DNA from 3 places in the Nocardioides sp. S5-5 genome. Region 2 is predicted to be linked to each of the others. Evidence: riboswitches for the same ligand, from Rfam matches in the RefSeq annotation. Region 2 holds a riboswitch; each other region holds the start of a gene.
The links. A riboswitch is a leader RNA that binds a small molecule or an ion and turns the genes downstream of it on or off. The one in region 2 is predicted to bind cobalamin.
Positions count from the first base shown of each region.

Region 1: it holds a riboswitch for cobalamin, as region 2 does, so the genes downstream of both, cobN (cobaltochelatase subunit CobN) here and ACUP6Y_RS23750 (ABC transporter substrate-binding protein) in region 2, are expected to answer to the same signal.
Region 3: it holds a riboswitch for cobalamin, as region 2 does, so the genes downstream of both, ACUP6Y_RS09170 (nitrite reductase) here and ACUP6Y_RS23750 (ABC transporter substrate-binding protein) in region 2, are expected to answer to the same signal.

Region 1 is NZ_CP199913.1:1,910,123-1,919,961, forward strand. Features, by position in the region: gene ACUP6Y_RS09045 (AMP-binding protein) at 1-1,325, shown strand, start outside; gene ACUP6Y_RS09050 (hypothetical protein) at 1,292-1,909, opposite strand; gene ACUP6Y_RS09055 (helix-turn-helix domain-containing protein) at 1,902-2,261, opposite strand; gene ACUP6Y_RS09060 (hypothetical protein) at 2,301-2,843, opposite strand; cobalamin riboswitch at 2,860-2,979, shown strand; gene cobN (cobaltochelatase subunit CobN) at 3,015-6,587, shown strand; gene ACUP6Y_RS09070 (SAM-dependent methyltransferase) at 6,584-7,330, shown strand; gene ACUP6Y_RS09075 (hypothetical protein) at 7,317-7,679, shown strand; gene ACUP6Y_RS09080 (cobyric acid synthase) at 7,777-9,168, shown strand; gene ACUP6Y_RS09085 (cobalt-precorrin-6A reductase) at 9,165-9,839, shown strand, end outside.
Region 2 is NZ_CP199913.1:4,901,646-4,911,484, forward strand. Features, by position in the region: gene ACUP6Y_RS23725 (SRPBCC family protein) at 1-122, shown strand, start outside; gene ACUP6Y_RS23730 (CynX/NimT family MFS transporter) at 107-1,336, opposite strand; gene ACUP6Y_RS23735 (DUF418 domain-containing protein) at 1,405-2,565, opposite strand; gene ACUP6Y_RS23740 (ribonucleotide-diphosphate reductase subunit beta) at 2,641-3,663, opposite strand; gene ACUP6Y_RS23745 (ribonucleoside-diphosphate reductase subunit alpha) at 3,660-6,038, opposite strand; cobalamin riboswitch at 6,145-6,361, opposite strand; cobalamin riboswitch at 6,461-6,655, shown strand; gene ACUP6Y_RS23750 (ABC transporter substrate-binding protein) at 6,718-7,701, shown strand; gene ACUP6Y_RS23755 (iron chelate uptake ABC transporter family permease subunit) at 7,701-8,762, shown strand; gene ACUP6Y_RS23760 (ABC transporter ATP-binding protein) at 8,759-9,535, shown strand; gene ACUP6Y_RS23765 ((2Fe-2S) ferredoxin domain-containing protein) at 9,532-9,839, shown strand, end outside.
Region 3 is NZ_CP199913.1:1,941,024-1,950,862, forward strand. Features, by position in the region: gene cobM (precorrin-4 C(11)-methyltransferase) at 1-650, opposite strand, end outside; gene cbiE (precorrin-6y C5,15-methyltransferase (decarboxylating) subunit CbiE) at 647-1,840, opposite strand; gene cobJ (precorrin-3B C(17)-methyltransferase) at 1,840-3,393, opposite strand; gene ACUP6Y_RS09165 (precorrin-8X methylmutase) at 3,390-4,055, opposite strand; gene ACUP6Y_RS09170 (nitrite reductase) at 4,052-4,888, opposite strand; cobalamin riboswitch at 4,957-5,125, opposite strand; gene ACUP6Y_RS09175 (Nif3-like dinuclear metal center hexameric protein) at 5,162-6,283, shown strand; gene ACUP6Y_RS09180 (zinc ribbon domain-containing protein) at 6,294-7,037, shown strand; gene ACUP6Y_RS09185 (bifunctional RNase H/acid phosphatase) at 7,034-8,209, shown strand; gene yaaA (peroxide stress protein YaaA) at 8,213-8,992, opposite strand; gene ACUP6Y_RS09195 (RNB domain-containing ribonuclease) at 9,017-9,839, shown strand, end outside.

The sequences.
Region 1 (9,839 bases), 2.0 Mb from region 2:
CCTCGTTCTTCGGGGTCAGCGGCTGGGGCCGGGTGCTGGTGCCGGTGAACTTCCGGCTCAGCCCCGACGAGGTGCAGTACATCGTCGAGCACTCCGGCGCCCGGGTGCTCTACCTCGACCCGGAGCTCGAGGAGTCGCTCGCGGGCGTGACGTGCGAGCAGAAGTACGTGCTGGGCGACGACGACGCGCTGTACGCCGCGCCCGGCGCGGAGCCCAAGGCGTGGGAGCACGACGAGGGCGCCACCGCGACCATCAACTACACCTCGGGCACCACCGCGCGCCCCAAGGGCGTGCAGATCACCCACCGCAACATCTGGGTCAACGCGCTGACCTTCGGCCTGCACGCCGGGATCGGTGACCGCGACGTCTACCTGCACACGCTGCCGCAGTTCCATGCCAACGGCTGGGGCATGCCGTTCGCGATGACCGGCGTCGGCGCGCGGCACATCATCTTGCGCAAGGTCGACGGCGCCGAGATCCTGCGCCGCGTGCGCGACCACGGCGTGACGGTGATGTGCGCCGCGCCGGCGGTGGCGGCCGCCGTACTGGAGGCGGCGCAGACCTGGGAGGGCGAGATCCCGGGGCGCGACCGGGTGCGGATCATCATGGCCGGCGCCCCGCCGCCGACGAAGACGGTGATCCGGGTCCAGGAGGAGCTGGGCTGGGAGTTCATCCAGATCTACGGCCTCACCGAGACCTCCCCGCTGCTGACCATCAACCGCACCCGCGCCGAGTGGGACGATCTCTCGGCCGAGGAGCGCGCGACCCGGCTGACGCGCGCGGGCGCCCCGGCGATCGGCGTACGGCTGGCGATCGACGAGTCCGAGGAGGGCGCCGGCGAGGTGCTCGCCCAGTCGAACGTGATCCTCGAGGGGTACTGGGAGCAGCCCGAGGAGTCGGCCGCGGCGCTCGAGGACGGCTGGTTCCACACCGGCGACGGCGGCTACCTCGGCGACGACGGCTACCTGACCATCGCCGACCGCAAGAAGGACGTCATCATCACCGGCGGTGAGAACGTCACCTCGATCGAGGTCGAGGACACCCTGTTCTCCCATCCGGCCGTGGCCGAGGTCGCGGTGATCGGCGTCCCGAGCGAGAAGTGGGGCGAGACGATCAAGGCGCTCGTCGTCCTCACCGCCGACGCCACCGCCGGTCCCGAGATGGAGGCCGAGCTGATCCGCTGGTGCAAGGACCGGCTCGCGGGCTACAAGTCGCCGACGTCGGTGGAGTTCCGCACCGAGCTGGCGCGGACGGCGACCGGCAAGCTGCAGAAGTTCAAGCTGCGCGCGCCCTACTGGGAGGGCAGATCCCGCCAGGTGAACTGAGCCGGCGGCTCGGGTGGACGCGCGGCGAGGTCGCGCAGCCGGGCGACCCGGGCGTCGTCGGCGCCGACGATCTCGGCGACCCAGCGTCCGGCATCGGCGAGGTCGAGGCTCGGGGCGCCGTAGGACGCCATCTCACCGATGTCGACCCAGTCCTTGGGGCGGTCGAAGAGCGCCTTGAACACGGTGAGATCCGTGGCCGAGAGGATCGGGACCTCGGCGTCGAGCATCGGCACCCACAGGGCGCGGTCGGTCGCGACGTGGTGGAACTCGTGCTCGGCGAAGAACAGGTCGAGGGGCATCGGCGGCGGCTTGTCGACGTCCCACATGATGCGGACCTGGCCGTCGCGCTCGATGGCGGCCAGGTGCGCCTGCGTCCAACGAACGTCGTCAGGAAGGAGGGACAGGACACGCGCCGCGTCCTGCTTGGGCAACAGGATGTTGAGGTCGATGTCCTGAGTCGAGCGCGGCTCCGTCACGTGGTAGGCCAAGGCGAGGGCGCCGCCGATCGCCGTCCGGATCCCGTCTGCTTCGAGTCGCTGCTGCACCTCGACCGCCCGCTGGAGCACCACGACGTGGTCAGGCATCGACAGACACCTTCCTCCAGACGTCATGGGGGAAGGTGAGTGGGCCACGGTCGCGGCGCGGCAGCGCCATGCCGAGGGCGGCCACCCTCACGAGTATCTCGGCCTTCTCCTGGGCGTTCGGCACGGTCCATCGCTGTGGTGCGCGCCCCGACTTCTCGACGTAGTCGACGTGGAAGCCGGCGACGTCGACGGCCCGAAAGAAGATGTCGACCCGAGGCTCGCGCCGGCCCCGCTCGTAGGCGCTCAGCACGCTGGCCGTGATCCCCAGCCGGGCGGCCATCTCGGCCTGGCTGAGCCCAGCGCGCTGTCGCAGGCCGAGCAGGTCGGTGCCCCGCGGGGGTCGTTCGTCCATGAGCGGCATACGCCCATCTTAGCGTTTTCGCTAAGTCGATCAAGGGGTGTCGCCGAGGCGCCAGGTGAACTCCTCGGCCGGGATGGCGAAGGCCGCCCAGCCGGCGGAGCTCCAGGCCTCGACGGTCGCCCGCGCCCAGGCGGGATCGGCGGCCTCGACGATGTCGACCTCCGTGCTCGCCGGGCTCGGTGCCGGCGGCCCCAGCGGCTGGCCGCTGATCGGGTCGGCGAGGCCGTCCGCGCCGTCGACGCAGGTCACCCGGCGCAGGCCGATGCCGAGGCGCCGCTGGTGCTCGGCCAGGCTGAGCGCGGCGATGCCCGCGGCGCCGTACCCGACGACGGAGACGTGGTCCGGTGGATGCACGGCCGATTGGCGGGCGTAGCGGACCGAGCGGAGCAGGTCGCGTCCGTCCGCCCAGGTGGGTACGACGACGCGGACCCCGCCGCGGGTGGCGATCCGGCTCGCCAGGGCGCCCACCGCGTCGGCGTCGGTGCGGACCGCGGGGTGCCACAGGAGGAGGGTGTCCAGGTTGGGGTGGCCGTGAACGGCCACGTGGATGCCGGGCGCCTGCTGATCCTGCATGGGACCACCGTAGGCTGACTCCCCACAGGTCCGCGGTGCAGGAACCCGGTGTGAGACCGGGGCGGTTCCGCCACTGTGACCCCGTCGCCCTCGTGGCGGCGGGCAGCCAGACACTGGCCGCGGACACACCTACCGATGAGGGGCGCGAACCCCGAGGAGGCTTTGAGCGTCATGGCGCGCATCGCACTGCTGTCCACGTCCGACACCGACCTGCTGTCCGCGCGGGCCAGCGGCGCCGACTACGGCTGGGCCAACCCGGCGCGCAGCGACCTCGCCGCGCTCGTGCTGCTGGCCACCGGCGCCGACCTGGTCGTCGTCCGGCTGCTCGGCTCCCCGCAGCAGTACGACGCCGAGCTGGCCGCGCTGCGCGCGACCGGCCGCCCGCTCGTGGTGCTCGGTGGCGAGCTGACGCCGAGCGCCGAGCTGATGGAGGCCTCGACGGTGCCGGTCGGGATCGCGGCGGAGGCGCACCGCTACCTCGCCGAGGGCGGCCCGCGCAACCTCACCGAGCTGCACCGGTTCCTGTCCGACACGGTGCTGTTGACCGGCGAGGGCTTCGAGCCGCCGGAGGTGATCCCGGCGTGGGGGCTGGTCGAGCGGCCCGCGGTGGCCGGGGACCGGGCCACGGTGGGGGTGCTCTTCTACCGGGCGCACCAGGCCAGTGGGAACACCGCGTTCGTGCATGCGCTGTGCGACGCGATCGACGCCACCGGCGAGGCGGTCGGGGTGCCGATCTTCGCCGGATCGCTGCGGGCGGCGCCGGACGAGCTGTTCGCCGCGCTCGGCGACCTCGACGCGCTGGTCGTCACGGTGCTGGCGGCGGGCGGCTCGACGCCGGCCTCGGTCAGCGCGGGTGGCGAGGACGAGACCTGGGACGTGGAGCGGATCGCCGCCCTCGACATCCCCGTCCTGCAGGGGCTGTGCCTGACCAGCAGCCGCGCCGAGTGGGAGGCCTCCGACGACGGCGTCACCCCACTCGACTACGCCAACCAGGTCGCCATCCCCGAGTTCGACGGGCGGATCAGCACCGCGCCGTTCTCGTTCAAGGAGCTCGACGAGGCCGGGCTGCCGTCATACGTCGCTGACCCGGAGCGGGCCGCGCGGGTGGCCGGGCTCGCGGTCAACTACGCCCGGCTGCGGCGGATCCCCAACCAGGACAAGCGGATCGCGCTGATGCTGTCGGCGTACCCCACCAAGCACTCCCGCATCGGCAACGCGGTCGGCCTGGACACGCCCGTCTCGGCGGTGCGGATGCTGCGGAGGCTGCGCGAGGCGGGGTACGACGTCGGCGACGGCTTCGGTGTCCTCGACCTCGACGACGACACGGTCGCCGGCGACACCCTGATCCACGCGCTGATCGCCGCCGGCGGACAGGACGAGGAGTGGCTGACGTCGGTGCAGCTGACCGACGCGCACGTGCGGATCTCCGCCGACGACTATCGGTTCTGGACCGCCGATCTGCCCGAGGACCTGCGCGACGCGATGGTCGAGGCGTGGGGTCCGGCGCCGGGGCGGCTGTTCGTCAACGACAGCGACGAGATCGTGCTCGCCACCTTGCGCGCCGGCAACATCGTGCTGATGATCCAGCCCCCGCGCGGCTTCGGCGAGAACCCGGTCGCGATCTACCACGACCCCGATCTCGCGCCGTCGCACCACTACTTGGCGGCGTACCGCTGGGTCCAGCACGGCTTCGGCGCGCATGCCGTCGTCCACCTCGGCAAGCACGGCTCGATGGAGTGGCTGCCGGGCAAGAACGCCGCGCTGTCGGCCTCCTGCGCCACCGACGCGGCGATCGGCAGCCTGCCGCTGATCTACCCGTTCCTCGTCAACGACCCGGGCGAGGGCGCGCAGGCCAAGCGCCGCGCGCACGCCACGATCATCGACCACCTCATTCCCCCGATGGCCCGCGCCGAGGCGTACGGCGACATCGCGCGGCTCGAGGGCCTGCTCGAGGAGTACGACAAGATCTCCGCGATGGACCCGGCCAAGCTGGCCGCCATCCGCGGCGAGATCTGGGCCCTGATGCGGGCTGCCGAGCTGCACCGCGACCTCGGGCTCGAGGACCGCCCGGAGGACGACGACTTCGACGACTTCCTGCTCCACGTCGACGGCTGGTTGTGTGAGATCAAGGACGTCCAGATCCGCGACGGCCTGCACGTCCTGGGCCAGGCCCCCGACGGCGAGGCCCGGGTCAACCTGGTGCTCGCGATCCTGCGGGCCGCGCAGGTGTGGGGCGGACAGGCACAGGCGGTGCCGGGGCTGCGGGCCGCGCTGGGTCTGGCGCCGGACGCGCCGACGGTCGAGGTGGACCGGGTCGAGGCCGAGGCCCGGTCCCTGGTCGAGGCGATGGAGAAGGCCGCCTGGGACCCGGCTCGGGTCGACGAGCTGCACGCGTCCCCCGACGTGCGGAAGGTGCTGGCGTTCGCCGCCACCGAGGTGGTGCCGCGGCTGGCCCGCACCACCGACGAGCTCGACCACACCCTGCACGCGCTGGCCGGTGGCTTCGTGCCCGCCGGGCCGTCGGGCTCGCCGCTGCGCGGCCTGGTCAACGTGCTGCCGACCGGCCGCAACTTCTACACCGTCGACCCGCGCGCGGTGCCCTCGCGGCTGGCCTGGCAGACCGGGCAGGCGATGGCGGAGTCGCTGGTCGCGCGCTATCTCGCGGAGGAAGGGGCCTACCCGGAGTCGGTGGGCCTGTCGGTCTGGGGCACCTCGGCGATGCGTACCTCCGGCGACGACATCGCCGAGGTGCTGGCGCTGCTGGGCGTCCGGCCGGAGTGGGACGAGGCGTCGAAGCGGGTGCATGCGCTGACGGTCATCCCGCTGGAGGAGCTCGGCCGCCCGCGGATCGACGTCACGGTGCGGATCTCCGGCTTCTTCCGCGACGCCTTCCCGCACGTGGTGGCGATGCTCGACGACGCGGTGCAGCTGGTCGCGGACCTGGACGAGCCGCTCGACCAGAACTTCGTCCGCGCCCACGCTGCCGCCGATCTCGCGGAGCACGGTGACGAGCGCCGCGCGCGGACCCGGATCTTCGGCTCCAAGCCGGGCTCCTACGGCGCCGGCATCCTGCAGGCGGTCGAGTCGGGCAGCTGGCGCGACGACGCCGACCTGGCCGAGGTCTACACCGCGTGGGGTGGCTTCGCCTACGGGCGCGACCTCGACGGCGTACCCGCCTCCGACGACATGCGCGCCAACTACCGGCGGATCAAGGTCGCGGCCAAGAACATCGACACCCGCGAGCACGACATCGCCGACAGCGACGACTACTTCCAGTACCACGGCGGCATGGTCGCGACGATCCGGGCGCTGACCGGATCCGCGCCCAAGGCGTACGTCGGCGACTCGACCACGCCGGACGCCGTACGGACCCGGACGCTGCAGGAGGAGACCAACCGGGTGTTCCGCGCGCGGGTGGCGAACCCGCGGTGGATCGGCGCGATGCAGCGGCACGGCTACAAGGGCGCCTTCGAGCTGGCGGCGACGGTCGACTACCTGTTCGGCTTCGACGCGACCGCGGGCGTGGTGCACGACTGGATGTACGAGTCCCTGGCCCGGTCGTACGTGTTGGACGAGACCAACCAGGAGTTCCTGCGCACGTCGAACCCGTGGGCGCTGCGCAGCATCGTGGAGCGGCTGCACGAGGCTGCGGATCGGGGCCTGTGGGAGTCGCCCGACCCGGAGCTCCTGGCGTCCCTGCAGGCGGCCTATCTCGAGGTCGAGGGAGATCTGGAAGACCGATGAGTGTGTCTGTGCGGGTGCTCGGCTTCGGGATGGGGCCGCAGCACGTCACGCCGGAGGTAGCCGCGGCGCTGGCGGAATGTGACTACGCGCTCGCGGTGGCCAAGGGCGAGGACGACCCGCTGCTGGCGGTGCGGCAGGCGGTGTGCGACGCGTACGGCGTCGAGCTGGTCGTCGTACCGGACCCGGAGCGGGACCGCTCGCCCGGCCTGGACCGCGCGGGCTACGAGGGCGCCGTCGCCGACTGGTACGCCGCCCGGCTGGCCGCCTACCGTGCCGCGCTGTCCGCGCGGGGTGGTGGGTGCGCCTTCCTGGTCTGGGGCGACCCGTCGCTGTACGACGGCACGATCCGGATCGTGCGCGAGCTGGGGGTCTCCTTCGACGTGCTCCCCGGCGTGAGTGCGCCGCAGGTGCTGGCGGCCCGGCACGCGATCGTGCTGCACGAGGTCGGCCAGCCGGTCCACGTGACGACGGCGCGGCGGCTGCGGGCCGATGTGGCCGCCGGGCAGCGCAATGTCGTGGTGATGCTGACCTCCGGTGTCGACCTCGACGGGTTCGAGGACTGGTCGATCTGGTGGGGCGCCAACCTCGGCGGTGTGGGGGAGCGGCTGGTGTCCGGCCGGGTCGGTGACGTGGTGGGCTCGATCGAGGCGGCGCGGGACGCGGCCAAGGCGGAGGCCGGCTGGGTGATGGACCTGTTCCTGCTGCGCGGCCCTGTCGACGGGGGAACCGATGGCGCTGCCTGAGCGGGACGTGCTGCTGTGCCGCGACTGCTGCTGTGGCACCACGAAGAAGCACCCCGACGCCGACCACCGCGCCCAGCGCGACGAGATCGAGGCGCTCGACGACCCGGCCGGGCGCCGCGGGCCGCGGGTCCGGGTGCGTGTGGTCGACTGCCTCGACGAGTGCGATCGTTCGAACGTCGTCCTGGTCCGGGACTTCACCTGGTTCCCCGGTGGCCGGCGGCCGAGGGACACCTGGCTCGGCGGAGTCCTGTCGCCGGATGCCACGGATGCGGTCGTCGACTGGGTCCGCGAGGGTGGTCCGGTGCCCGGGGTGCTGCAGCGTCACGTGTTCCGCGGGAAGCGCGGATGACTTCTTGGCCGAAACCTGCACTTCTTGCCCGTTGCACCGGTCAAGAAGCGCAGGAATCACCGCTGAAGAGGCGATTCCTGCACCCCCGGAGCCCCCGATGACCGGGGCCGCCCTGCTGGTCGCGGGGATGACCTCCGACGCCGGCAAGAGCGTGCTGACGACCGGGCTGTGCCGGGCGTTCGCGCGGCGGGGGATCCGGGTGGCGCCGTACAAGGCGCAGAACATGTCCAACAACTCGATGGTCGTGCGCGGCCCCGACGGCGCGCCCGGCGAGATCGGGCGGGCGCAGTGGGTGCAGGCGGTCGCGGCGGGCGTCGAGCCCGAGGTCGCGATGAACCCGGTGCTGCTCAAGCCCGGCAGCGACCGGCGCAGCCACGTCGTGCTGATGGGGCAGCCGGCGGGCGAGGTGTCCTCCCGCGACTGGCACGACGGGCGCGCTCGGCTCGCGGCCACGGCCTTCGACGCCTTCGACGACCTGCGCGAGCGCTTCGACCTGGTCGTGGCCGAGGGCGCGGGCAGCCCGGCGGAGATCAACCTGCGCTCCACCGACTACGTCAACCTGGGGCTCGCCCGGCACGGGGACGTGCCGACGATCGTGGTCGGCGACATCGACCGCGGCGGTTGGTTCGCGTCCGCCTACGGCACGCTCATGCTGCTCGAGCCGGAGGACCAGGCGCTGATCGCGGGGTACGTCGTCAACAAGTTCCGCGGCGACGTCGATCTGCTGCGGCCGGGGCTCGCCGACCTCGAGCAGCGCACCGGCCGCCCGACGTACGGCGTGCTCCCGTGGCACCCCGACCTGTGGCTGGACTCCGAGGACGCGCTCGACCTCGCCGGGCGGCGGGCGGCGCCGGGCGCGACCACCCGCAAGGTCGCCGTCGTCCGGCTGCCGCGGATCAGCAACTTCACCGACGTCGACGCGCTCGGGCTGGAGCCGGCGCTGGACGTCGAGTTCGTGTCCGACGCGGCGCGGCTGGCCGACGCCGACCTGGTCGTGCTGCCGGGCACGCGGGCCACCCTGGCCGATCTGGTCTGGCTGCGCGAGCGGGGACTCGACACGGCGATCCAGCGGCACGCGAGGGCGGGGCGGCCGGTGCTCGGCATCTGTGGCGGCTGCCAGATGCTGGGTCGCCGGATCGAGGACCCCGACGGCACCGAGGGCACCGCGGGCGCGGCCGTCGACGGCCTCGGCCTGCTCGACCTGACCACCCGGTTCGCGCCGGAGAAGCGCCTCGCGCTGCACGAGCCCGCCGGCTACGAGATCCACCACGGCCGGATCACCGGCACCACCGTGAGCGGGACGGTGACCGGCACGATGGTGCACGGCAGCCTGGAGGACGACGCGACCCGCGCGGCGTACCTCGCCGCCGCGCTCGACGTCGCGTCCGCGGCGTCCTTCCCCGCGGCCCGAGCGGCTCGGCTGGACCTGCTCGGCGACCTGGTCGAGGAGCACGTCGACCTCGACGCGATCGTGGAGCTCACCCGATGAGGGTGCTGCTGCTCGGCGGCACCGGCGAGGCCCGTGACCTCGCCGCGCGCCTCGTCGCGGCCGGCATCCCCGTCGTCTCGTCGCTGGCCGGGCGGGTCGCGCGTCCGCGACTGCCCGTCGGCGAGGTGCGGATCGGCGGCTTCGGCGGGGTCCCGGGGTTGCGGGACGCCCTGGCCGACTTCGACGCGGTCGTCGACGCGACCCACCCGTTCGCCGCCGGCATCTCCCGCAACGCCGCGGCCGCCTGCGCTGCGAGCGGCGTGTCGCTGCTGCGGCTGGAGCGCCCCGGCTGGGCCGAGCGGGCCACCCCGTCGTGGATCTGGGTCGACACCCACGAGCAGGCCGCGACCGTCGCCGGCGAGCTCGGCAGCCGCCCGTTCCTCACGATCGGCCGCCAGGAGCTGGCCCGGTTCGTCCCCGCGCTGGCCGAGCGCCAGGTGCTCGCCCGCGTCGTCGACCCACCCGACCTCGTGGTCCCGCCGGACTGGGAGCTGCTGACCTCACGCGGTCCCTACCCGCTCGAACGGGAGCGGGAGCTGATGGCCGACCGCGACGTGCTGGTCACCAAGGACTCCGGCGGCGAGCTGACCTGGCCCAAGATGGAGGCGGCCGCCGAGCTGGGCATCCCCGTGGTCGTCGTACGACGGCCGCCGGCGCCGGACGGCGTCGAC
Region 2 (9,839 bases):
CGCTGCGGCTGGCCGCGCCGCTGCTCGTCCCCGCCTACCGCCGGGGCGACCGGGCCGACCTCGAGCGCCTGGTCGCGCTGCTGGCCGGCGGCGCCCCCCGACTCGCTCAGCCCGGCCGCTGAGCGGCGATCTCGTCCTCGACGTACCGGTCGCCGGTGGCGTAGAGCCCGCACAGGTACAACGGCACGCACAGGCCGAGCAGCAGGAGCACCGACGGGGTCCAGCTCCCGGTCGCGGCATGCAGGACGCCGACACCGAACGGCCCGGCGGCGGCCAGCAGGTAGCCGGCGGACTGGGTGAAGCCGGAGAGCGCGGCGGTGCCCTCGGGGGTGCGGGCGCGCAGGCCGATCAGGGTGAGCACGAGGGGGAAGGTGCTGCAGCCGGCGCCGATCGCGAGCGCCCACAGCCAGCCGAGGGGGCGGGGGGCGGCGAGGAAGCCGAGGTACCCCACCGGGTAGCACGCGACGAGGGCGGTGAGCAGCCAGCGCTGGTCGCGGAGCCGGCCGGCGAGGATGGGGATGAGCAGTGACAGCGGGATGCTGGCACCGGTGACGACGCCGAGCAGGACGCCGGACGCCTCGGCGGAGTAGCCGGCGTCGCGGCACATCTGCGCGAACCAGCCGAAGATCGCGTACGCCTGCAGCGACTGCAGCCCGAAGGCGCCCACCATCGCCCAGCCGAGACGGGTGCGGGCGATGGCGCCGACACCCAGCGCCCGGGTACGACGGCCCTCGTGGAGGTCGTGCCGGATCAGCCCGATCCACGGCAGCACCGCGATGCCCGCGGTCACCGACCACGCGACCAGGCCGCGGGTGTAGTCGACCTGGTCGCCGCCACCGGTCGCGATCGGCACGCTCAGCGCCGACGACGCCGTGAGGCCGACCGCCATCGACGTCGTGTAGACCGCGGTGAGCTGGCCGACCCGTTCGGGGAAGTGCAGCTTGACCAGCGACGGCATCAGCACGTTGGCCGTCGCGGCACCCGCCAGCGCGACGAAGGAGAGGACGAGGAACAGCCAGCCCTGGTGGACGTGCCCGCGGCCCCACAGGCAGCCGGTGAGCAGCAGCAGCCCGAGCAGCGCGACCCGGTGCAGCCCGATCCAGGACGCGAGGCGGGGCGCGGCACCGCCGACCACCGCGAAGCAGACCACCGGCAGCGTCGTGAGGATCCCGGCCTCGGTGGAGCCGAGCGGCACGCCGGCGCGGATCTCCTCCAGCAGCGGCCCCACACTGGATGCGGCCGGGCGCAGGTTGAACGCGAGGACCACGATCCCGAGGACGACGAGCAGGCGCTGGAGGCGGGTCTCCGGGGCGGCCTCGACGGAGGTGGCTGTCACGGAGTCATGCAACACCACGGTCCCGGGGCTGATTCCACGGGGCCCGGCGCCGGGGCTCGGGTCGAAGCTCAGCCGCGGTACGTCGCCCGCCGCACCAGCACCTCGAACGGCCCCCGACGACCGTGCCGCGCCAGCAGGTCCGCGAGGACCACGGAGCCCACCCACGTGGCGACCGCGAGCACCGCCGCACCCGTGACGCTCAGCATCCCGGCCAGGCCGAGCAGGTACGGCGTGAACACGATCGCCCACACCACCGACTGCATCAGGTAGCAGGTCATCGAGCGCTGGCCGGTCGCCGCGAGGGCGTCGATCACCCGGCCGCGGCGCCCCTCCACCAGACCCTCCAGCGGACGCGCCAGCAGGGTCACCAGCGCGGCGTACCCCAGGCCGCCGAGGACCCCGGCCGCATCGTGCAGCGGCCCGACCAGCTCGAGGACTCCGGCCGGCCGAACCGGGGTGAGACCGGCCAGCATCAGCGCAACCGGCTGGGCGCCGAGCACGGCGACGGTGAGGCCGACGACCGCGACCGCGACGAGCAGGCCGCGGTAGCGCTCGGGCTGCTCGAGCACCCGCCGCCGCCCGGCCCACAGGCCGAGCAGGTAGGGGCAGGCGAACCCGATCGGGCCCAGCAACGCGATGAACGCGATCCCGACCGGTCGCTCCGCGAGCTGGGTGACGAGGTCCGGCGGCAGCATCGAGATGTCCGGCCGGTCGGTGCTCACCGACGACGAGTCCGCGGAGGGCAGCGCGGTGAGCAGGAAGAGCAGGCCGGCGACGGCCAGCAGCCAGCGGTCCGACCAGCGCACCGCCCAGGCCCCGACGAGCAGCAGCACGCCGTACATCGCCAAGATGTCGCCGACGAAGAACAGCATCGCGTCGACGACGCCCACCGCGACCAGGACCCCGGCCCGCCGCCACAGCAGCCGGCGCACCGCCTGGGGCGAGGCGCCGGCCTCGACCTGGCGGCGCACGATGTGGGCGACGCCGTACCCGAACAGGAAGCCGAACATCGGGAAGGCCCGGCCGTCGACGAAGGTCGCGATCACCCAGGTCACGGTGTGGTCGAGCGCCGACCCGGCGACCGGGAAGCCGCCGCGGATCGCGTCGCCGGTCAGGAAGTAGTGGGAGTCGGCGAGCGCGATGAACAGCAGCATGCCGCCGCGGGCCAGGTCCGGTCCGAGCGCCCGCGCCGAGAGGGCGACGGGCCCGGCACCGGTCTGAGAGCTCACCGGTCCAGTCAAGGCGCGCGGCGGCGAGCGCGCATCGGACCACGGTCGCCGCCGCCCCCTCCTTTGGTCGGCCGCTCAGAAGTCCTCGTCGAAGCCGACCGCCCCGCTCACTCCGACCTGGTACGCCGACACCCGGCGCTCGAAGAAGTTCGACAGCTCCTGCACGTCTTGGAGCTCCATGAACGCCAGCGGATTCGGCGAGCCGTAGATCGGCTCCAGGCCCAGGCGCTGCATCCGCCGGTCGGCGACGTGCTCGAGGTAGGAGCGCATGTCGGCGGTGGAGAGGCCGGCGACGCCCATGCCCAGGAGGTCCTCGGCGAACTGTGCCTCCGCGTCGACCCCGTCGACCAGCATCTGCCGCACCTGCGCCGCCATCTCGTCGTCGAACAGGTCCGGCTCCTCCTCGCGCACCGTGTCGACCACGTCGAACGCGAAGCCCATGTGCATCGACTCGTCGCGAAACACCCAGTTCGTTCCCGAGGCCAGGCCGTTGAGCAGGCCGCGGGAGCGGAGGAAGTAGACGTACGCGAACGCGCCGTAGAAGAACAGGCCCTCGATGACGGCGGCGAAGCAGATCAGGTTGAGCAGGAAGGCACGGCGGTGCTCCCTGGTCTCCAGCCGGTCGAGCTCGAAGACCGAGTCGATCCACCGGAAGCAGAAGTCGGCCTTGTGCTTGATCGAGGGGATGTTGTCCACGGCCGCGAAGGCCTCGTGGCGCTCGGCCTCGTCGGGCACGTAGGTGTCGAGCAGCGTCAGGTAGAACTGCACATGCACCGCCTCCTCGAACAGCTGGCGGCTCAGGTAGAGCCGGCCCTCCGGGGAGTTGATGTGCTGGTAGAGGTTGAGCACCAGGTTGTTCGCGACGATCGTGTCGCCGGTCGCGAAGAAGGCGACCAGGCGCGACACGAGATGCCGCTCGGCGTCGGTCAGCCGCTTCAGGTCGGCGAGGTCGGAGTGCAGGTCGACCTCCTCGACGGTCCAGTTGTTCTTGATGCCGTCGCGGTAGCGCTCGTAGAAGTGCGGGTAGCGCATCGGCCGCAGGGTCAGGTTCATGCCCGGGTCGAGCAGCATCCGGGTCGGGGCGTGGTCGGCGGTCACTGGCAGGCCTCGCAGCTCTCGGGGTTCTCCAGCGAGCAGGCGAGTGCCTCCTCGTCGGTGGTGGTCGTCGTGGGGACCACCGAGACGGTGGCCTGCTGGATCCGCGTCGCCGGCCGCGAGCGCAGGTAGTAGGTCGTCTTCAGCCCGCTCTTCCAGGCGAACGCGTACATCGAGGACAGCTTCCCGATCGTCGGCGCGGCCATGAAGAGGTTGAGCGACTGGGCCTGGTCGACGAATCCCTGTCGCTCGGCCGCCATCTCGATCAGCGCCTTCTGCGGCAGCTCCCAGGCGGTCCGGAACAGCAGCCGTACGTCGTCGGGCAGCTGCGCGATCCCCTGGACCGAGCCCTCGGCGCGCTTGATCTGCTCACGCACCTCGGCGGTCCACAGCCCGCGCGTCTTGAGCTCGCGCACCAGCGCGGAGTTGACCTGCAAGAACTCGCCCGACAGCGTCTCGCGCTTGAACAGGTTCGAGACCTGCGGCTCGATGCACTCGTAGCAGCCGGCGATCGACGCGATCGTCGCCGTCGGTGCTATCGCGATCAGCAGCGAGTTGCGCAGCCCGTGCTCCGCGATCCGCTCCCTGAGCGCCGCCCACCGCTCGGGCTGGGTCAGGGTGGCTCCCCAGAGATCGGGGTGGAGGTCGCCGCGCGCGGCCCGCGTCTCGTCGTACGACGGGTGGGGGCCGTGCTCGGCGGCGAGCGCGCAGGACACCTCCAGCGCGGTCAGGTGGATCTCCTCCTGGATCCGCGTCGACAGCGCCTTCGCCTCGGGGGAGTCGAAGGGCAGTCGGAGCGCGAAGAACACGTCCTGCAGGCCCATCAGCCCCAGTCCGACCGGCCGCCACCGCGGGTTGGACGCGGCGGCCTGCGTGCTCGGGTAGTAGTTGATGTCGATGACCCGGTCGAGGAAGGGCACCGCCGTCCGCACGGTCGCACGCAGCTTGTCCCAGTCGACGTCGACGGCGCCGTGCCGGTCGGTCAGGTGCTGGCCGAGGTTGATCGAGCCCAGGTTGCACACCGCGGTCTCGCCGTCGGAGGAGACCTCGATGATCTCGGTGCACAGGTTCGACAGATGCACCACGGGCCTCCCCGCCCCGGGCGCGTCGGTCGTCTGGTTGCAGTGCCGGTTGGCGGCGTCCTTGAAGGTCATCCAGCCGTTGCCGGTCTGGGCGAGGGTCCGCATCATCTTGGCGTAGAGGTCGCGCGCCTTGACCTGGCGCACGTACCGGCCCTCCGCCTCGGCCCGCCGGTAGGCCGCGTCGAACGCGGAGCCCCACAGGTCCGGCAGCTCCGGCACCTCGTTCGGGTCGATCAGCGACCACGTCTCGTCGGCCTCGACCCGGCGCATGAACTCGTCGGGGATCCAGTTGGCCAGGTTGAGGTTGTGGGTACGACGGGCCTCCTCACCGGTGTTGTCCCGCAGCTCGAGGAACTCCTCGACGTCGGGGTGCCACGGCTCCAGGTAGACACAGGCGGCGCCCTTGCGGCGGCCGCCCTGGTTGACCGCCGCCACCGACGAGTCGAGGGTGCGCAGGAAGGGCACGATCCCGTTGGACTGACCGTTGGTGCCACGGATCAGCGCGCCGCGCGAGCGCACCCGGGAGAAGCCGATGCCGATGCCGCCGGCGAACTTCGAGAGCTGCGCGACCTGCGTGTAACGGCTGTAGATCGACTCCAGCTCGTCGCGCGGGCTGTCGACCAGGTAGCACGACGACATCTGCGTGTGCCGCGTGCCGGAGTTGAACAGCGTCGGGCTGCTCGGCAGGTAGGCCAGGCTCGACATCAGCCGGTAGAAGCCGATCGCCTCGGCCGGCGTACGGGACAGGCCGCAGGCGACGCGGAGCAGGAAGTACTGCGGCGTCTCGATCACCAGCCGCGCCGTGGGGTGGCGCAGCAGGTAGCGGTCGTAGACCGTGCGCAGGCCGAAGTACTCGAACCGACGGTCCGCATCCTCGTCGATCGCGAAGTCGAGCTTGCGGGCGTTGTCCTTCACGAACCGCGCCGTCTCGTCGCCGATCACGCCCTCGGCATGGCCCAGCGCGACCGACTGACTGAAGGAGGCCACGCCCTGGTTGCGGACCTCCTTGTCGATGTAGCCCGCCAACAGCCGGGCCGCGAGCTTCGAGTACGCCGGCTCCGCAGCCGTGAGCTCGGCCGCGGTCTGGATCGAGAGCCGGTCCAGCTCGGCGGTGGTCGCGCCGTCGTACAGGCCGCTGATGGTGCGGGTCGCGACCCGCATCGGGTCGACGTCGGGCAGGTCGGCGCTGACCCGGTCGACGGCGCGCACGATCTTGGTGACGTCGACGCGCTCGGTCTCGCCGTTGCGCTTGCGCACCGTCATGGTGGTGCGGGTGGGTGACTCGGTGACGGTCACGGTGTTCTCCCCTCGGAGTCTGGCTCGCGAGGGGACGACAGCGGGGCGGCGCCGACGCGCCTGCTCAGCCGTCGGCCTTCCCACGAGGCCTCGGACCACCGCACCCGGCGGGTGCGGCGCGCTGGCAGGTCTTCGGACTCGCGGGCGTCTCCTCGAAAGGAGTCCTACTGGCCGTCGCTTCCCAGGTCGCACATCGCGACCCAGTGCTGTGTGACGGCGGTCGTTCCCACTCACCGCTGCGGGGCAGTCCCGGACTTCCACCGGGTTCCCTCTTGCCTCCGCGCCCCTGGCTGGGGCGAGGAACCAGCTACGAGAACCACCATATGTAGGGGTCACCCAGATTCGTGGGACCTAGATCTGGTGTCGGCGCGTCGGCTGCGGCAGAGGTGAGATATCCCACCAAGAACGTCGGGCCGGTGCGTGCTAGCGTCCGCCTCGCCAGTCAACTCACACCCGTGAGCAGGGAACCCGGTGCGAATCCGGGACTGACGCGCAGCGGTGAGGGTGACGGGCGGGGCACTGAGCAATCAGGGCAAGCCACTGGACGCACGACGGTCCGGGAAGGCGCTCCGTCCGATCGATCCCGAGTCCGAAGACCTGCTGGCCGTGGATCTCGAGGGTCCGCGACACACCCGCACAACAGGCTTCGCGCAAGAGCCTCGGACTGAAAAGAGCGACCATGTCCTCGACCCGTCGTACCCGTTTCCTGGCTGCCCTCGCGGCGCTCCCCCTGCTCGCCGGATGCGCCGGCGCGCCGGAGGCCGAGAGCAAGGGACCGACCGCCACCGGCTTCCCCGTCAAGGCCGGCAGCTGTGGCTTCACCTCCACGATCAGCGCGCCGCCGGAGCGCGCGGTCACCATGAACCAGGGCGCCACCGAGGTGATGTTGGCCCTCGACCTGTCCGACCGGATGGCGGGGACGGCGTACCTCGACGACGCGGTGCCGGAGAAGTGGAAGGCGGCGTACGACGCCGTGCCGGTCCTCTCCAAGGAGTACCCCGACAGCGAGACCCTCCTCGAGGCCGAGCCGGACTTCGTCTACGGCTCCTACGCCAGCGCCTTCGGCGACGAGGCCGCCGGCCCGCAGGACGAGCTGGAGAAGCTCGGCGTCGGCTCCTTCCTCTCGCTCTTCGGCTGTGGCGAGAACAAGCCCAGCGCCGACGTCTCCTTCGACTCGGTGTGGGACGAGATCGAGACCGTGGCCGACGTGTTCGGCGTCCCGGAGCGGGCCGAGGCGCTGGAGGACGAGCAGGAGAAGGCGCTCGACGAGCTCGCCGCGAGCAAGCCGGGCGCGGGCCTCGACGTGTTCTGGTTCGACTCCGGCGACAAGGAGGCGTTCGCGGGCGCCGGTGAGGGCGGGCCGCAGCTGATCCTCGACGCGGTCGGCGCGACCAACATCTTCGCCGACATCGAGGGCGGCTGGGCGAACGTGAGCTGGGAGCGCGTCGTGCAGGCCGACCCGGATGTGATCGTGCTCGCCGACGCGAGCTGGTCGACGGCCGAGGACAAGATCGCGCTCCTGGAGAAGGACCCGGTGCTGAAGGGGCTGCGCGCCGTCCAGCAGAAGAAGTACGTCGTGCTGCCGTTCTCCGAGTCCACGCCCGGCGTCCGGCTCGCCGACGGCGCGGTGTCGGTCGGCACCCAGCTGGCCGAGCTCGGCTGATGCTGCAGGCGACCCGGCCGGCGCGGAGCCGGCCGGGGATCGGCCTGGCCATGGGCGCGGTGCTCGCGCTGGTGCTGGTGGGCACCGCCGTCGTGGCGGTCGGGGTCGGCTCGGTGCATGTGCCGGCGGCGGACGTCGTCGCCGTGGTGCTGCGTCGCCTCGGGGCGCCGGTCGACGGCGTCAGCGTGATCGACGACCGGATCGTGTGGCAGCTGCGGATGCCGCGGATCGTCGGGGCCGCGGCGACGGGTGCCGGGCTCGCCCTGGCCGGTGCCGTCCTCCAGTCGCTGACCCGCAACGACCTCGCCGACCCCTACCTGCTGGGCATCTCCGGCGGCGCCACCGTCGGCGCGGTCGCGGTGATCGTGCTCGGGACCAGCGTCGGGACCCTGGTCGGCGGCGCCGCCCTGGGCGCGGCGGCGTTCGCCACCGCGATCCTCGCGCTGGTGCTCGTGCTCGCCCTGGCCACCGGACGCAACGGCGACCTGCCGCCCGCGCGGACCGTGCTCGCGGGAGTCGCGGTCGGGCAGCTGTGCGCGGCGTTCACGTCGTTCGCGGTGATGATGAGCGGCGACCACGACGCCGCCCGCCGGGTGCTCGCCTGGACCATGGGCTCGCTCGCCGGCGTCCGGTGGCTCGGGGCGGGCGTGCTGGTCACGGTCGCACTCGTCGCGCTGGTGCTGGTCGTGGCCCATGCGGCGGACCTGGACGCGTTCGCGTTCGGGGACGCGTCGGCCGCCTCGCTGGGCGTGTCGATCCGGCGCACCCGCTGGGTGCTGCTCATCGGTACGGCGCTGCTCACCGCCTGCCTGGTCGCCTACACCGGCGCGATCGGGTTCGTCGGACTGGTCGTGCCGCACGTCGTACGACTGGTCTGCGGGCCACTGCATCGCCGGCTGCTGCCGCTGAGCGCGCTCGCCGGCGCGGTGCTGATGATCTGGGCCGACACGGCGGCGCGCTCCCTGATCGAGGGCCAGGAGATCCCGATCGGGGTCGTCACGGCGGTGCTCGGGGCGCCCGTGTTCGGCTACCTGCTGCGGCGTGAGTCGAGGACCCGATGAGGCTGACGGTCGAGGGCGTCTCGTGGGGTGTGCGGACCCGGGCGATCCTCCACGACGTCACCCTGGGCTGCGCGCCGGGCACCGTCACCGGGCTGCTCGGCCCCAACGGCTCGGGCAAGACCACGCTGCTGCACGTGCTGGCCGGGCTGCGCCGGCCGGCCACCGGTTCGGTCCGGCTCGGCGAGGAGGACCTGCACGCGCTGCCCGCCCGGGTCCGGGCCCGGCGGGTCGCCGTCCTGGAGCAGCACGCGTCGACGTCCCTGCCGCTGACCGCGCGCCAGGTGGTCGAGCTGGGCCGGATCCCGCACCGCGGCCGCTGGCCCGCCGCTCGCGCCGAGGGGGCCGGCGAGGTCGCGGAGGCGATGCGCCTCGCGGCGGTCGGCCACCTCGCCGACCGCGACTGGCACACGCTGTCCGGCGGCGAGCGCCAGCGGGTCCAGCTGGCCCGGGCACTCACCCAGCAGCCGGACCTGCTGGTCCTCGACGAGCCGACCAACCACCTCGACCTGGCCCACCAGATCGACCTGCTCGCCACCGTCCGCGCGCTCGGCCTGACCACGGTCGCCGCGCTGCACGACCTCGACCTGGCCGCGGCGTTCTGCGACCGGCTGGTGGTGCTGCGCGAGGGCCGTGTGGTCGCCACGGGCGCGCCGGCCGAGGTGCTGACCGCCGGCCTGGTCCGCGACGTGTACGGCGTCGAGACCACTGTCGGGCGACACGACCACTCCGGGCGGCTGCACGTGGTCTGGCACGACGAGCGGGTGGCGCGGTGAGCCGCGCGGTGGTGCTGGTCCCGCTCGGTGTCGAGGCCGCGCGGCACGCCGACGAGCTGGCCGACGTGGCGGCCACGACCGGCGCCACCCTCGCCTTCCTGCAGGCCGGGACCCCGAGCGTGACCGACGAGCTGGAGCGCCTCGCCGGGCTCGGCGTACGGGAGGTCGAGCTGGTCGGCCTCGGCCTGGGTGCGCCGACGGCGCGGTCCTGGCTGCGCCGGGTGGCCGGGCACTGGCGGCGTGGCCGACCCGAGGTGCAGGTGGTCGTCAGCGGGCGGGCGATCACCGGCGAGGAGGCGCCGCT
Region 3 (9,839 bases), 2.0 Mb from region 2:
AGTCCGGCGTCCTCGACGAGGCCGGCGATGGTGCCGACGGTGCCGCGCAGCACCAGCTCCTCGGGCTGGGACGCGCGCGAGACCACGGCGACCGGACAGTCCTCGCCGTAGTGCGGCGCCAGCTCGGCCATCAGCGCGGCGGTGCGGGTGATCGCGAGGTGCAGCACCAGGGTGGCGCCGGTCGCGGCGTACGCCGACAGCGACTCGCTCTCCGGCATCGCGGTCGAGCGGGCCTGGGTCCGGGTCAGCACCACCGACTGCGCGACCAGCGGCACGGTCAGCTCGCGGCCGACGATCGCGGCCGCGGCGGCGTACGCCGGCACGCCGGGGGTCACGTCCCACGGCACGCCGGCCGCGTCGAGGCGCCGGGTCTGCTCGTGCAGGGCGGAGTAGAGCGAGGGGTCGCCCGAGGTCAGCCGGACGACGTCGCGCCCGGCGACGTGCGCCTCGACCATCACGGCGGTGATCCGGTCCAGGTCGAGGTCCTGGGTGTCGACCCGGTCCGCGTCCTCGCGGCAGTGGGAGAGGACCTCGGCATCGATGTAGGTGCCGGGGTAGAGCACCACGTCGGCCTTGCTGAGCAGGGTCGCCGCGCGCAGGGTGATCAGGTCGGCCGCGCCCGGGCCGGCGCCGACGAAGTGCGCGGTCACTGGGGGCTCTCCTTGGTCCAGGCCCACTGCACGACGGCGCGGGCCGGCGTCCAGCCGGTGAACCGCCCGCCCAACGGGGTGACGTGCTCGACGGCGAGCCGGGTCAGCTCGCCGCCGTACGCATGGAAGGCGTCGACCAGCAGCCGCTCGGTCTCCAACGTGACCCCGTGCGCGACCAGCCGGCCGCCGGGAGCGAGTCGGTCGCGGCAGAGGTCGAGCAGCCCGTCGGCCGTCGCGCCGCCGCCGACGAAGACGGCGTCGGGGGTGGGCAGGTCGGCGAGGGCGCCGGGGGCGCGGCCGGTGACGACCTGGAGGCGGGGTACGCCGAGCCGGCCGGCGTTGCGGCCGATCCGCGCCGCTCGCTCCGCGTTGCCCTCGACGGCGGTGGCGGTGGTGAGCGGGTGCGCGCGCAGCCACTCGATCGCCACCGACCCGGCGCCGGCGCCGACGTCCCAGAGGTGGTCACCGGGGCGCGGGGCGAGCCGGGCGAGGGCGCTGGCGCGGACGTCGCGCTTGGTCAGCTGGCCGTCGTGCTCGAAGGCGTCGTCGGGCAGGCCGGTCGTCCAGGACGCGAGTCCGGGGCCGGCGACCGAGATCGCAAGGACGTGCAGACGGGGGACCGGACCGTCGCCCGGGTAGGGGGTGCGGCTCTCGTCGCCGCTGCCCAGGTCGCCGAGCACCTCGATCGTGCTGGCGCCGAAGCCCGCATCGGCCAGCAGGGCGGCGACCGCGGCGGGCGTGGTCTGGTCGGAGGACAGCACGAGCAGCCGGCGGCCGGGCGCGAGCTCGCGGCGCAGCGCGTCGACGTCACGGCCGACGAGCGTGACGACGGCGGACTCCTCGGCGGACCAGCCCATCCGGGCGCGGGCGAGGGAGACCGAGGAGACGGCCGGGACGACCTCGACGGCGTCGGCGCCGAGCAGCCGGACCAGCGTCGTACCGATGCCGGAGACGAGGGGATCGCCCGACGCCAGGGCGACGATGCTGCGGCCCTCGTGCTCCTTCAGCACGCCGGGCAGCGCGCTGAGCGGGCGCGGCCACGTGCGGCGTACCTGTCCGGGGACGGCGGGCACCAGGTCGAGGTGGCGCTCGCCGCCGAGCAGCACCTCGGCGTTGTCCACCAGGGTCCGGGATGCGGGCGGGAGGTGGCCGTCAGCGCCGATGCCGACGACGGTGATCAGTCGACCCATCACTCCACCCACCGCGGCGTCCAGACCGTGCCGTCGGGCTCCACGCGGGTGGCGGAGGCGCCGATGATGAGCAGGCATTTCATGTCGATGCGGTCGGTGTCGAGCTTCTCGAGTGTCGTGACGGTGAGCGACTCCTCGGCGCGGCCGACGTCGCGACCGACGACGACCACGGTGTCGGGGGAGCGGTGCTCCAGCAGGATCTTCTGCATCTCCACGACCTGGTCGCGGCGCGAGCGCGAGGCGGGGTTGTAGATCCCGAGCACCAGGTCGGCCTCGGCGATCGCCCGCAGCCGGCGCTCGACGACCGGCCACGGCTTGAGTCGGTCGGAGAGGCTGACCACCGCGAAGTCGGCGCCGATCGGCGCGCCCGCGCGGGCCGCGACCGCCTGGACCGCGCTCACCCCGGGGAGGACCCGGACCGGCACCGTCGCGTGCTCCGGGTGGGCCGGGTCGGCGGCCGCCTCGAAGACCGCGGCGGCCATGCCGAAGACGCCCGCGTCGCCGCCGGACACCACCGCCACCCGCTCGCCGCCCAGCGCCAGGTCGAGTGCGAACCGGGCCCGGTCGACCTCGACGGTGTTGCCGGAGGCGTGGCGCTGGAGGCCGGGGCGCTGCGGCACCCGGTTGACGTACGGCGCGTAGCCGACCACGTGGTCGACCTCGGCCAGCGCCGCGCCGGCCTCGGGGGTGAGCCAGTCGTCGGGGCCGGGACCGAGTCCGACGACCAGCAGCTCCGCGGGCGCCGGACGTCGAGGAGCCTGCGCAGCAGGCGTCTCGAGACGCTGCCCGGTGGTCTCGTGACGGCCGCGGGCGGCCGCCTCGACCTCCGAGCGGCGCGCGGCGTCGCCGGGCACCACGATCAACGAGAAGTAGGGCACCGAGTCGGCGTCCACCTCGGCCACCGGCAGCCAGCGCTCCTCGGGCTGGGAGGCGCGCTCGACGTACAGCGCACCGTCGAGCCGTCCGGCCGCCGCGAGCGCAGCGCGGACGGCGGGGAAGGTGCGCCCGAGCTTCATGATCACCGCGCCGTCGGTGTCGGCGAGGCGGCGGGCCAGCTCGGCCTCGGGGAGGGTGCCGGGGAGCACGGTGAGGACGTCGGTCTGCCGGACCAGGGGCGCCGGGACGGTGGCGGTGGCGGCGGCGAAGGCCGGGATGCCGGGCACCACCTCGACGGGGAACCGGTCGCGGAGCCGGTCGACGAGGTACATCGACGAGCCGTAGAACAGCGGGTCGCCCTCGGCGAGCAGGACGACGTCGCGGCCGGCGTCGAGATGGGCGGCGAGCCGGGCCTCGCACTCGTCGTAGAAGGCGGCCAGCGCGCCGACGTACCCGCCCGGGTGGTCGGTCGTCCCGGTGGTGACGGGGTAGCGCAGCTCCTCCTCGATCGCGTCGGCGGGGATGAGATCGGCGGCGATCCGGCGGGCGTGCGACTCCTTGCGCACCCCGGCGTGGAAGGCGACGACCGGGGCCGCGCCGATGAGGCGCTCGGCCTTGCGGGTGATCAGCTCGGGGTCGCCGGGGCCGATGCCGACGACGTGGAAGCGCCCGGTCACTCCTCCTCCTGGGCCAGCGCGTTGACCGCCGAGGACGCCATGGCCGAGCCGCCGCGGCGGCCCCGGACGGTGACGAACGGGATGTCGATGCCGTGGTCCACGGGGAACGACGCGAGCGCGTCCTTGGACTCGGCCGCGCCGATGAACCCGACGGGGCAGCCGACGATCGCGGCCGGACGGGGGCCACCGGCGAGGACCATCTCCAGCAGGTGGAAGAGCGCGGTGGGTGCGTTGCCGATCGCGACGACGGCGCCGTCGAGGAGCGGCTCCCACAGCGATACGGCGGCCGCGGTGCGGGTCGTCGACCACGCCCGCGCCAGCGCGGGGACCCGCTCGTCGGTGAGGAAGCAGTGCACCGGGTTGTCGGCGGGCAGCCGGCCGGCGGTGATGCCCATGGCGACCATCCGGGCGTCGCACAGGATCGGCGCGCCGGCGTTCAGCGCGGCCCGGGCGGCGGGCACCAGCCGCGGATGGACGACCAGATCTCGCACCAGGTCGGTCTGCCCGCTGCCGTGGATCATCCGGACCGCGACCCTCTCCGCCTCGGCGGGGACCCCGGACAGGTCCGACTCGCGGCGGATGGTCGCGAACGAGTCGACGTAGATCGCCGGCCCGTCGGCGATGTAGTCGTAGCGGCGCGGCGGAGCGGTGGGGTCGGTCATTCAGCTTCCTCGGGGACGAGTACGCCGTGCCACGGCGTGACGATCACGGTCGGTGCGGCCCAGGCCGCGATGGTCGGGGCGTCCAGCCCGTCGTCGGGTACGGCGACATGCCGACCGCCCGCGACCGGGCCGAACGGGAGCGGGCCGGTCGCGACGGTGGCGCCGGTGGCGGCGGGCGCGGGCGCGGTGAGCGGGACGGACAGCTCGGGGACGTGCCACGGCGCGTCGGGTCCGGTGCCGCGGGCGGCCAGGAACGCCCGGGCCAGCGTGACCAGGGCGGCGGGCGCGTCGGCCAGAGCCCCGATCTCGCCCCAGCACACGCCGACCCGCAGCTGCGCGGTGCCGGCGTCCAGCGCGACCAGGCCGAGGTCGAGGTGCTTGTCGGCGAGGTCGCCGCGGCCGTCGTCGAGGGTGAACAGGAAGCGGCCCGGCAGCCCGGCCAGCGCGGCGTCGGCGAGCAGCAGCGCGTCGAGCGCGGCGAGCACCGGGCGCAGGTCGGCGCGGCCGCCGGCCAGCCCGGTCTGCGGCGAGACCAGCACGTTGCGGACCCGGTCGTGGGAGCGGGACGGCAGCAGGCCGGTCCGCTCGAGGGCGGCCAGCGCGGGGCCGGCCAGCAGGCCGGACGAGGTCAGGGGCATGGCGCGGACCTGGAGGTTGGCGCGGCCGGTGACCCGGACCCGGCCGTCGCCGTACTCCTCGGCGACGGCGGCCAACGCCCTCAGCGCCGAGACCGGCACCCGGCCGCCGGGCACCCGGATCCGCACCAGGCCGCCGTCGTCGGCCGGCCACGGGTGGACCACGCCGGGGCACCGGTCGGGGCGGCTGCGGGCCATGTGCGCCAAGTGACGGAGTCCTTCGAGGCCGGGGCTCCTCGCGATCGCCCCACATCGACCTCGCGACGGTCGGGCCGCAAGGGCCAGCAGGTCTTCGGACTCGGGATCATCCGGTTCGGAGCGTCTTCCCAGACCCCGGGAGGTCCAGTGACATCGTGCTCCGGCCGTCACCCACACCGCTGCGCGTCAGTCCCGGACTCGCACCGGGTTCCCTTCGCTGGCACCGGCACCATAGCAACCGCCCGCCGCGGCCCTCTCGGTAGCCTGACCGCCATGCCCTCGCTCAAGGACGTCGTCGACCTGGTCCACGGCTGGTACCCGCCCGCGACGGCCGACAGCTGGGACGCCGTCGGGCTCGTGTACGGCGACCCCGAGCAGCCCGTGAAGAAGGTGCTGCTGGCGGTCGACCCCACTCCCGAGGTCGCGGCGGAGGCCGCGGACTGGAAGGCCGACCTGCTGCTGGTCCACCACCCGCTCTTCCTCAAGGGCGTCCACGGCGTCGCGGCGACCACCCCGAAGGGCCGCACCCTGCACACGCTGGCGAAGGCCGACTGCGCGCTGCTGACCGCCCACACCAACGCCGACCAGGCCGTCGGGGGCGTGTCCGAGGCGTTCGCGGTCGCCCTCGGCCTCAAGGACCTCGCGCCGATCATCCCCGCGTCGGGCGAGCCCTGCGACAAGCTCACGGTCTTCGTCCCGGCCGACGCGGCCGCACCGGTGCGGGCCGCCGTCGCCGAGGCCGGAGCGGGCCAGATCGGCGACTACGACTTCGCCTCCTTCACCAGCGCACCCGGCGAGGGCCGGTTCCGCCCGCTCGACGGCGCGACGCCGATGATCGGGACCGTCGGTGAGCTGGAGACGGTGGAGGAGGTGCGGATCGAGGTCGTCCTGCCGCGCGCCCGCCGGGCGGCCGTGGTCCGCGCGATGCTGGCGGCCCATCCCTACGAGGAGCCGGCGTACGACGTCGTGGAGCTCGCCGATCCCCAGCTCGCCGGCGTGGGCACCGGGCGGGTCGGCAGCGTCGAGCCGACCACCCTGGCCGGCTTCGCCGAGGCGGTGGCCGCGGCGCTGCCGCCGACCCAGCACGGCGTCCGGGTCGCCGGGGACCCGGAGCGCCCGGTGAGGCGGGTCGCGGTGTGCGGGGGCGCCGGCGACTTCCTGCTCGACCGGCTCGCCGGGTCGGGCGCCGACGTCTATGTGACCAGCGACCTGCGCCACCACCCGGCGGCGGAGTTCCTCGAGAAGGGTGGCCCGGCGCTGGTCGACGTGGCCCACTGGGCGGCCGAGTGGACCTGGCTCCCGGTGGTCGACCAGCTGCTTCGCGAGGCGCTCGGCGACGCGGTGGAGACCCGGGTGAGCGCGATCTGCACCGATCCTTGGACAATGCGCCTGTGAGGATGCATCTGTGAACGCCGACCCCGCCGCCCAGCTCCGCCTGCTCGACCTGCAGGCCCTCGACGCCCAGATCGACCAGCTGCGCCACCAGCGCGGCAACCCGGCGGAGGCCGCGGAGATCAAGGACCTGCTCGGCAAGCGGGTCGACGTCGACGGGCGGCTGCGCGACCAGCGCATCGTCGTCGACGACCTCGCGGTCGCCCAGGTGAAGGCCGACGCCGACGTGGAGCAGGTCAAGGCCCGGCGTACCCGCGACCGCGACCGGATGGACTCCGGCGCCATCGCCGACCCCAAGGCGCTCGAGCGGATGCAGCACGAGCTGGCGTCGCTGGAGCGCCGGATCTCGACGCTCGAGGACGAGGAGCTCGAGGTGATGGAGCAGCTCGAGGAGGCGCAGTCCGCGCTCGCCGAGCTCACCTCCGCGATCGAGGACCTCGACGGCCGGCTCGGCACCCTCACCACGGCACGCGACGAGAAGGTCGCCGCGCTGGACGCCGAGATCGAGTCCGTCTCCGGTGGCCGCGCCGCCATCGTCGCGGCGATCCCCGAGGACCTCCTCGCCCTCTACGAGAAGCTGCGCGCCAGCAAGGGCGGGATCGGTGTCGGCGCCCTGCGAGCCCGGCAGTGCAGCGGCTGCCAGCTCACCCTCGACGCCGGCGAGATCGCCGAGATCCGCGCGACGCCCGCCGAGACGGTGCTGCGCCACGAGGAGTGCCAGCGGATCCTGGTCCGCACCTCCGAGAGCGGCCTGTGAGCGCTGCGCCCGGGCGGGTCGTCGTCGAGGCCGACGGCGGCTCGCGCGGCAACCCCGGGCCGGCGGCGTACGGCGCGGTCCTGCGGGACGCGGCGACCGGCGCCGTGATCGCCGAGGACGCCCGCACGCTGGGGGTCGCGACCAACAACGTCGCGGAGTACTCCGGGCTGGTCGCCGGCCTCGCGCTCGCCGTCTCGCACGCGCCGGGCGCGGTCGTCGAGGTGCGGATGGACTCCAAGCTGGTCGTCGAGCAGATGTCCGGGCGTTGGCGGATCAAGCACGCCGACATGGCCGTGCTGGCGGCCGAGGCGCGCGAGCTCGCGCCCGCCGGTACGACGTACACCTGGGTGCCGCGCGCCCAGAACTCCCACGCCGACCGGCTCGCCAACGAGGCGCTCGACGGGAAGCGGTCGGGCGTCAGCGTCTCGAGCCTGCCCGGTGACGGCGTGCCCGACGAGCCGGAGTCGGCGGCCGAGGAGGCGTCCTCGCCGGCGACCGGGCCGGGCCAGCCGACCACGATCGTGCTGGTCCGCCACGGCGTCACCCCGCACACCACCGGTCGCCGCTTCTCCGGCGGGCTCGGCGGCGACAACCCGCCGCTCTCGGAGGAGGGCCGGGCCCAGGCCGCCGAGGTCGCCGCGTGGCTCACCGAGCTCAAGGACAGCGTCGACGTCGTCGTGGCCTCGCCGGTGCGGCGTACCCGGGAGACGGCCGACATCGTCGCGTCCGCGCTGGGACTCGGTGTCGAGGAGGAGCCGGCCTTCGCCGAGATGGAGTTCGGCGAGTGGGACGGGCTGAGCTTCACCGAGGTCGCCGAGCGGGACCGGGAGCGGCTGGACGCCTGGTTCGCCGACATGTCCGCCGCGCCGCCGGGCGGCGAGTCGTTCGTCGTGGTCCGGGAGCGGGTGCTGGCCGGGCTGAGGCGGCTGCTCGAGGCCCACGCCGGGCGCACCGTGGTCCTGGTCAGCCACGTCACACCGATCAAGACCCTGGTCGCGCACGCCCTCGACGCGCCGCTGGAGACGCTGTTCCGGATGGAGCTCGCACCCGCCGCGGTCTCGGTGCTCGCGTTCTACCCCGACCCGCGCACCGGTGAGCAGAAGGGCTCGATGAGGTTCTTCAACGCCCTGGCCCCCGGTCGCCGTACGCTGCGCGACACCGGGCGCTGGTGACGCTCAGAGCGCGCTGACGACCACGTCGAGCTGGGTGCCGGTCTTGCCCGGAGCACCCAGCTCGACGGTCCAGCCGAGGTCCCGGAGCGTGTCGGCGAAGGCAGCCGGCGTGCGCGGGTCGGCGCCGTCCTCGAGCAGGGCCCGGACGATCCGGCCCTTGGTGGCCTTGTTGAAGTGGCTGACCACCTTGCGGGTGCCGTCGTGCTCGTGCAGCACCCGCACCGTGGCGACCCGCTTGGCCAGGTCCGGGCCCGGCTTCCAGAAGCTCGCGTACATCCCCGAGCGCAGGTCCACCAGCAGCCCGCGACCCAGCGTCTCGGTCATCACGGCCGGCAGCGCCTCGCGCCACACCGCCGCGACCGGACCCAGCCCAGGCAGGGAGGCGTCGCCGGAGAGCCGGTACGACGGGATCCGGTCGCCCAGCCGCACCATGCCGAACAGGCTGGAGGCGACCGCGAGCCGCGAGGTCGCGCGCCGCTTCGCTCCGGCCGAGAGGGACCCGACGTCGAGGGCGTCGTACAGGACGCCGGTGTAGATCCGGTCCGCACGTGCCGTGGGTGCGGACGTCAGGTCCGCGTTGCGGTCGACGAGGTCCGCCTGGCCGGCCGAGAGGCCCAGCACCTCGGCCGCCTTGGCCGGATCCTCCCGGCACAGCGTGACCAGGGCGTCGAGCACCTCGCGGCGCGCGTCGGTGAGCGCGGGGGAGGACAGCGCGGCGAGGTCGAGCGGCCGGCCCCGCCGGGGGACCGCCTTGCCCTCGCTCGGCGGCAGCAGGATCAGCACGGGGCCAACGATAAGGTCACCGACATGCCGAGCAATCTCGTGGTCCGGGTCAAGGCGAGCTCTCCGGAGATCCAGGAGGGTCTCGCGGCGATCGCGAAGGAGCTCGACCTCCCGGGGGAGTTCCCGCCCGATGTCGTCGCCGCGGCCGAGCGCGCGGCGGCAGGCGTCGTGCTGCCCGAGCTGGACCGCACCGACCTGCCGTTCCTCACCATCGATCCGGCGGGCTCGATGGACCTCGACCAGGCGCTCCACCTCGAGCGCGAGGGCGACGGGTACGTCGTCCACTACGCCATCGCCGACGTCGCCGCCTTCGTGCGGCCGGGCGACCCGGTCGACATGGAGGCCAACGAGCGCGGCGAGACGCTGTACGGCGCCGGCACCCGGATCCCGCTCCACCCGCCCGCGCTGTCGGAGGCAGCGGCCTCGCTGTTGCCCGACCAGGTCCGCCCGGCGCTGCTGTGGACGATCCGCCTCGACGCGGACGGCGTGACCACCGACGTACGCGTCGAGCGGGCGCGGGTGCGCTCGAGTGCCCGGTGGTCGTACGTCGAGGCCCAGCAGGCGCTCGACGACGGCACCGCCGGGGAGGTGCTCGAGCTGCTCCGCGAGATCGGGAGACTGCGCGAGCAGCAGGAGGTGGCGCGCGGCGGGATCTCGCTGCCGTTGCCGGAGCAGGAGGTCGACGAGGCCGACGGCAGCTTCCGGCTGGTGTTCCGCGAGCAGCTGCCCGTCGAGCTGTGGAACGCCCAGATCTCCCTGCTGACCGGCATGGGCGCGGCCTCGCTCATGGTCGGCGCGAAGGTCGGCATGCTGCGCACCCTGCCGCCGGCCGACCCGCGCGACGTCG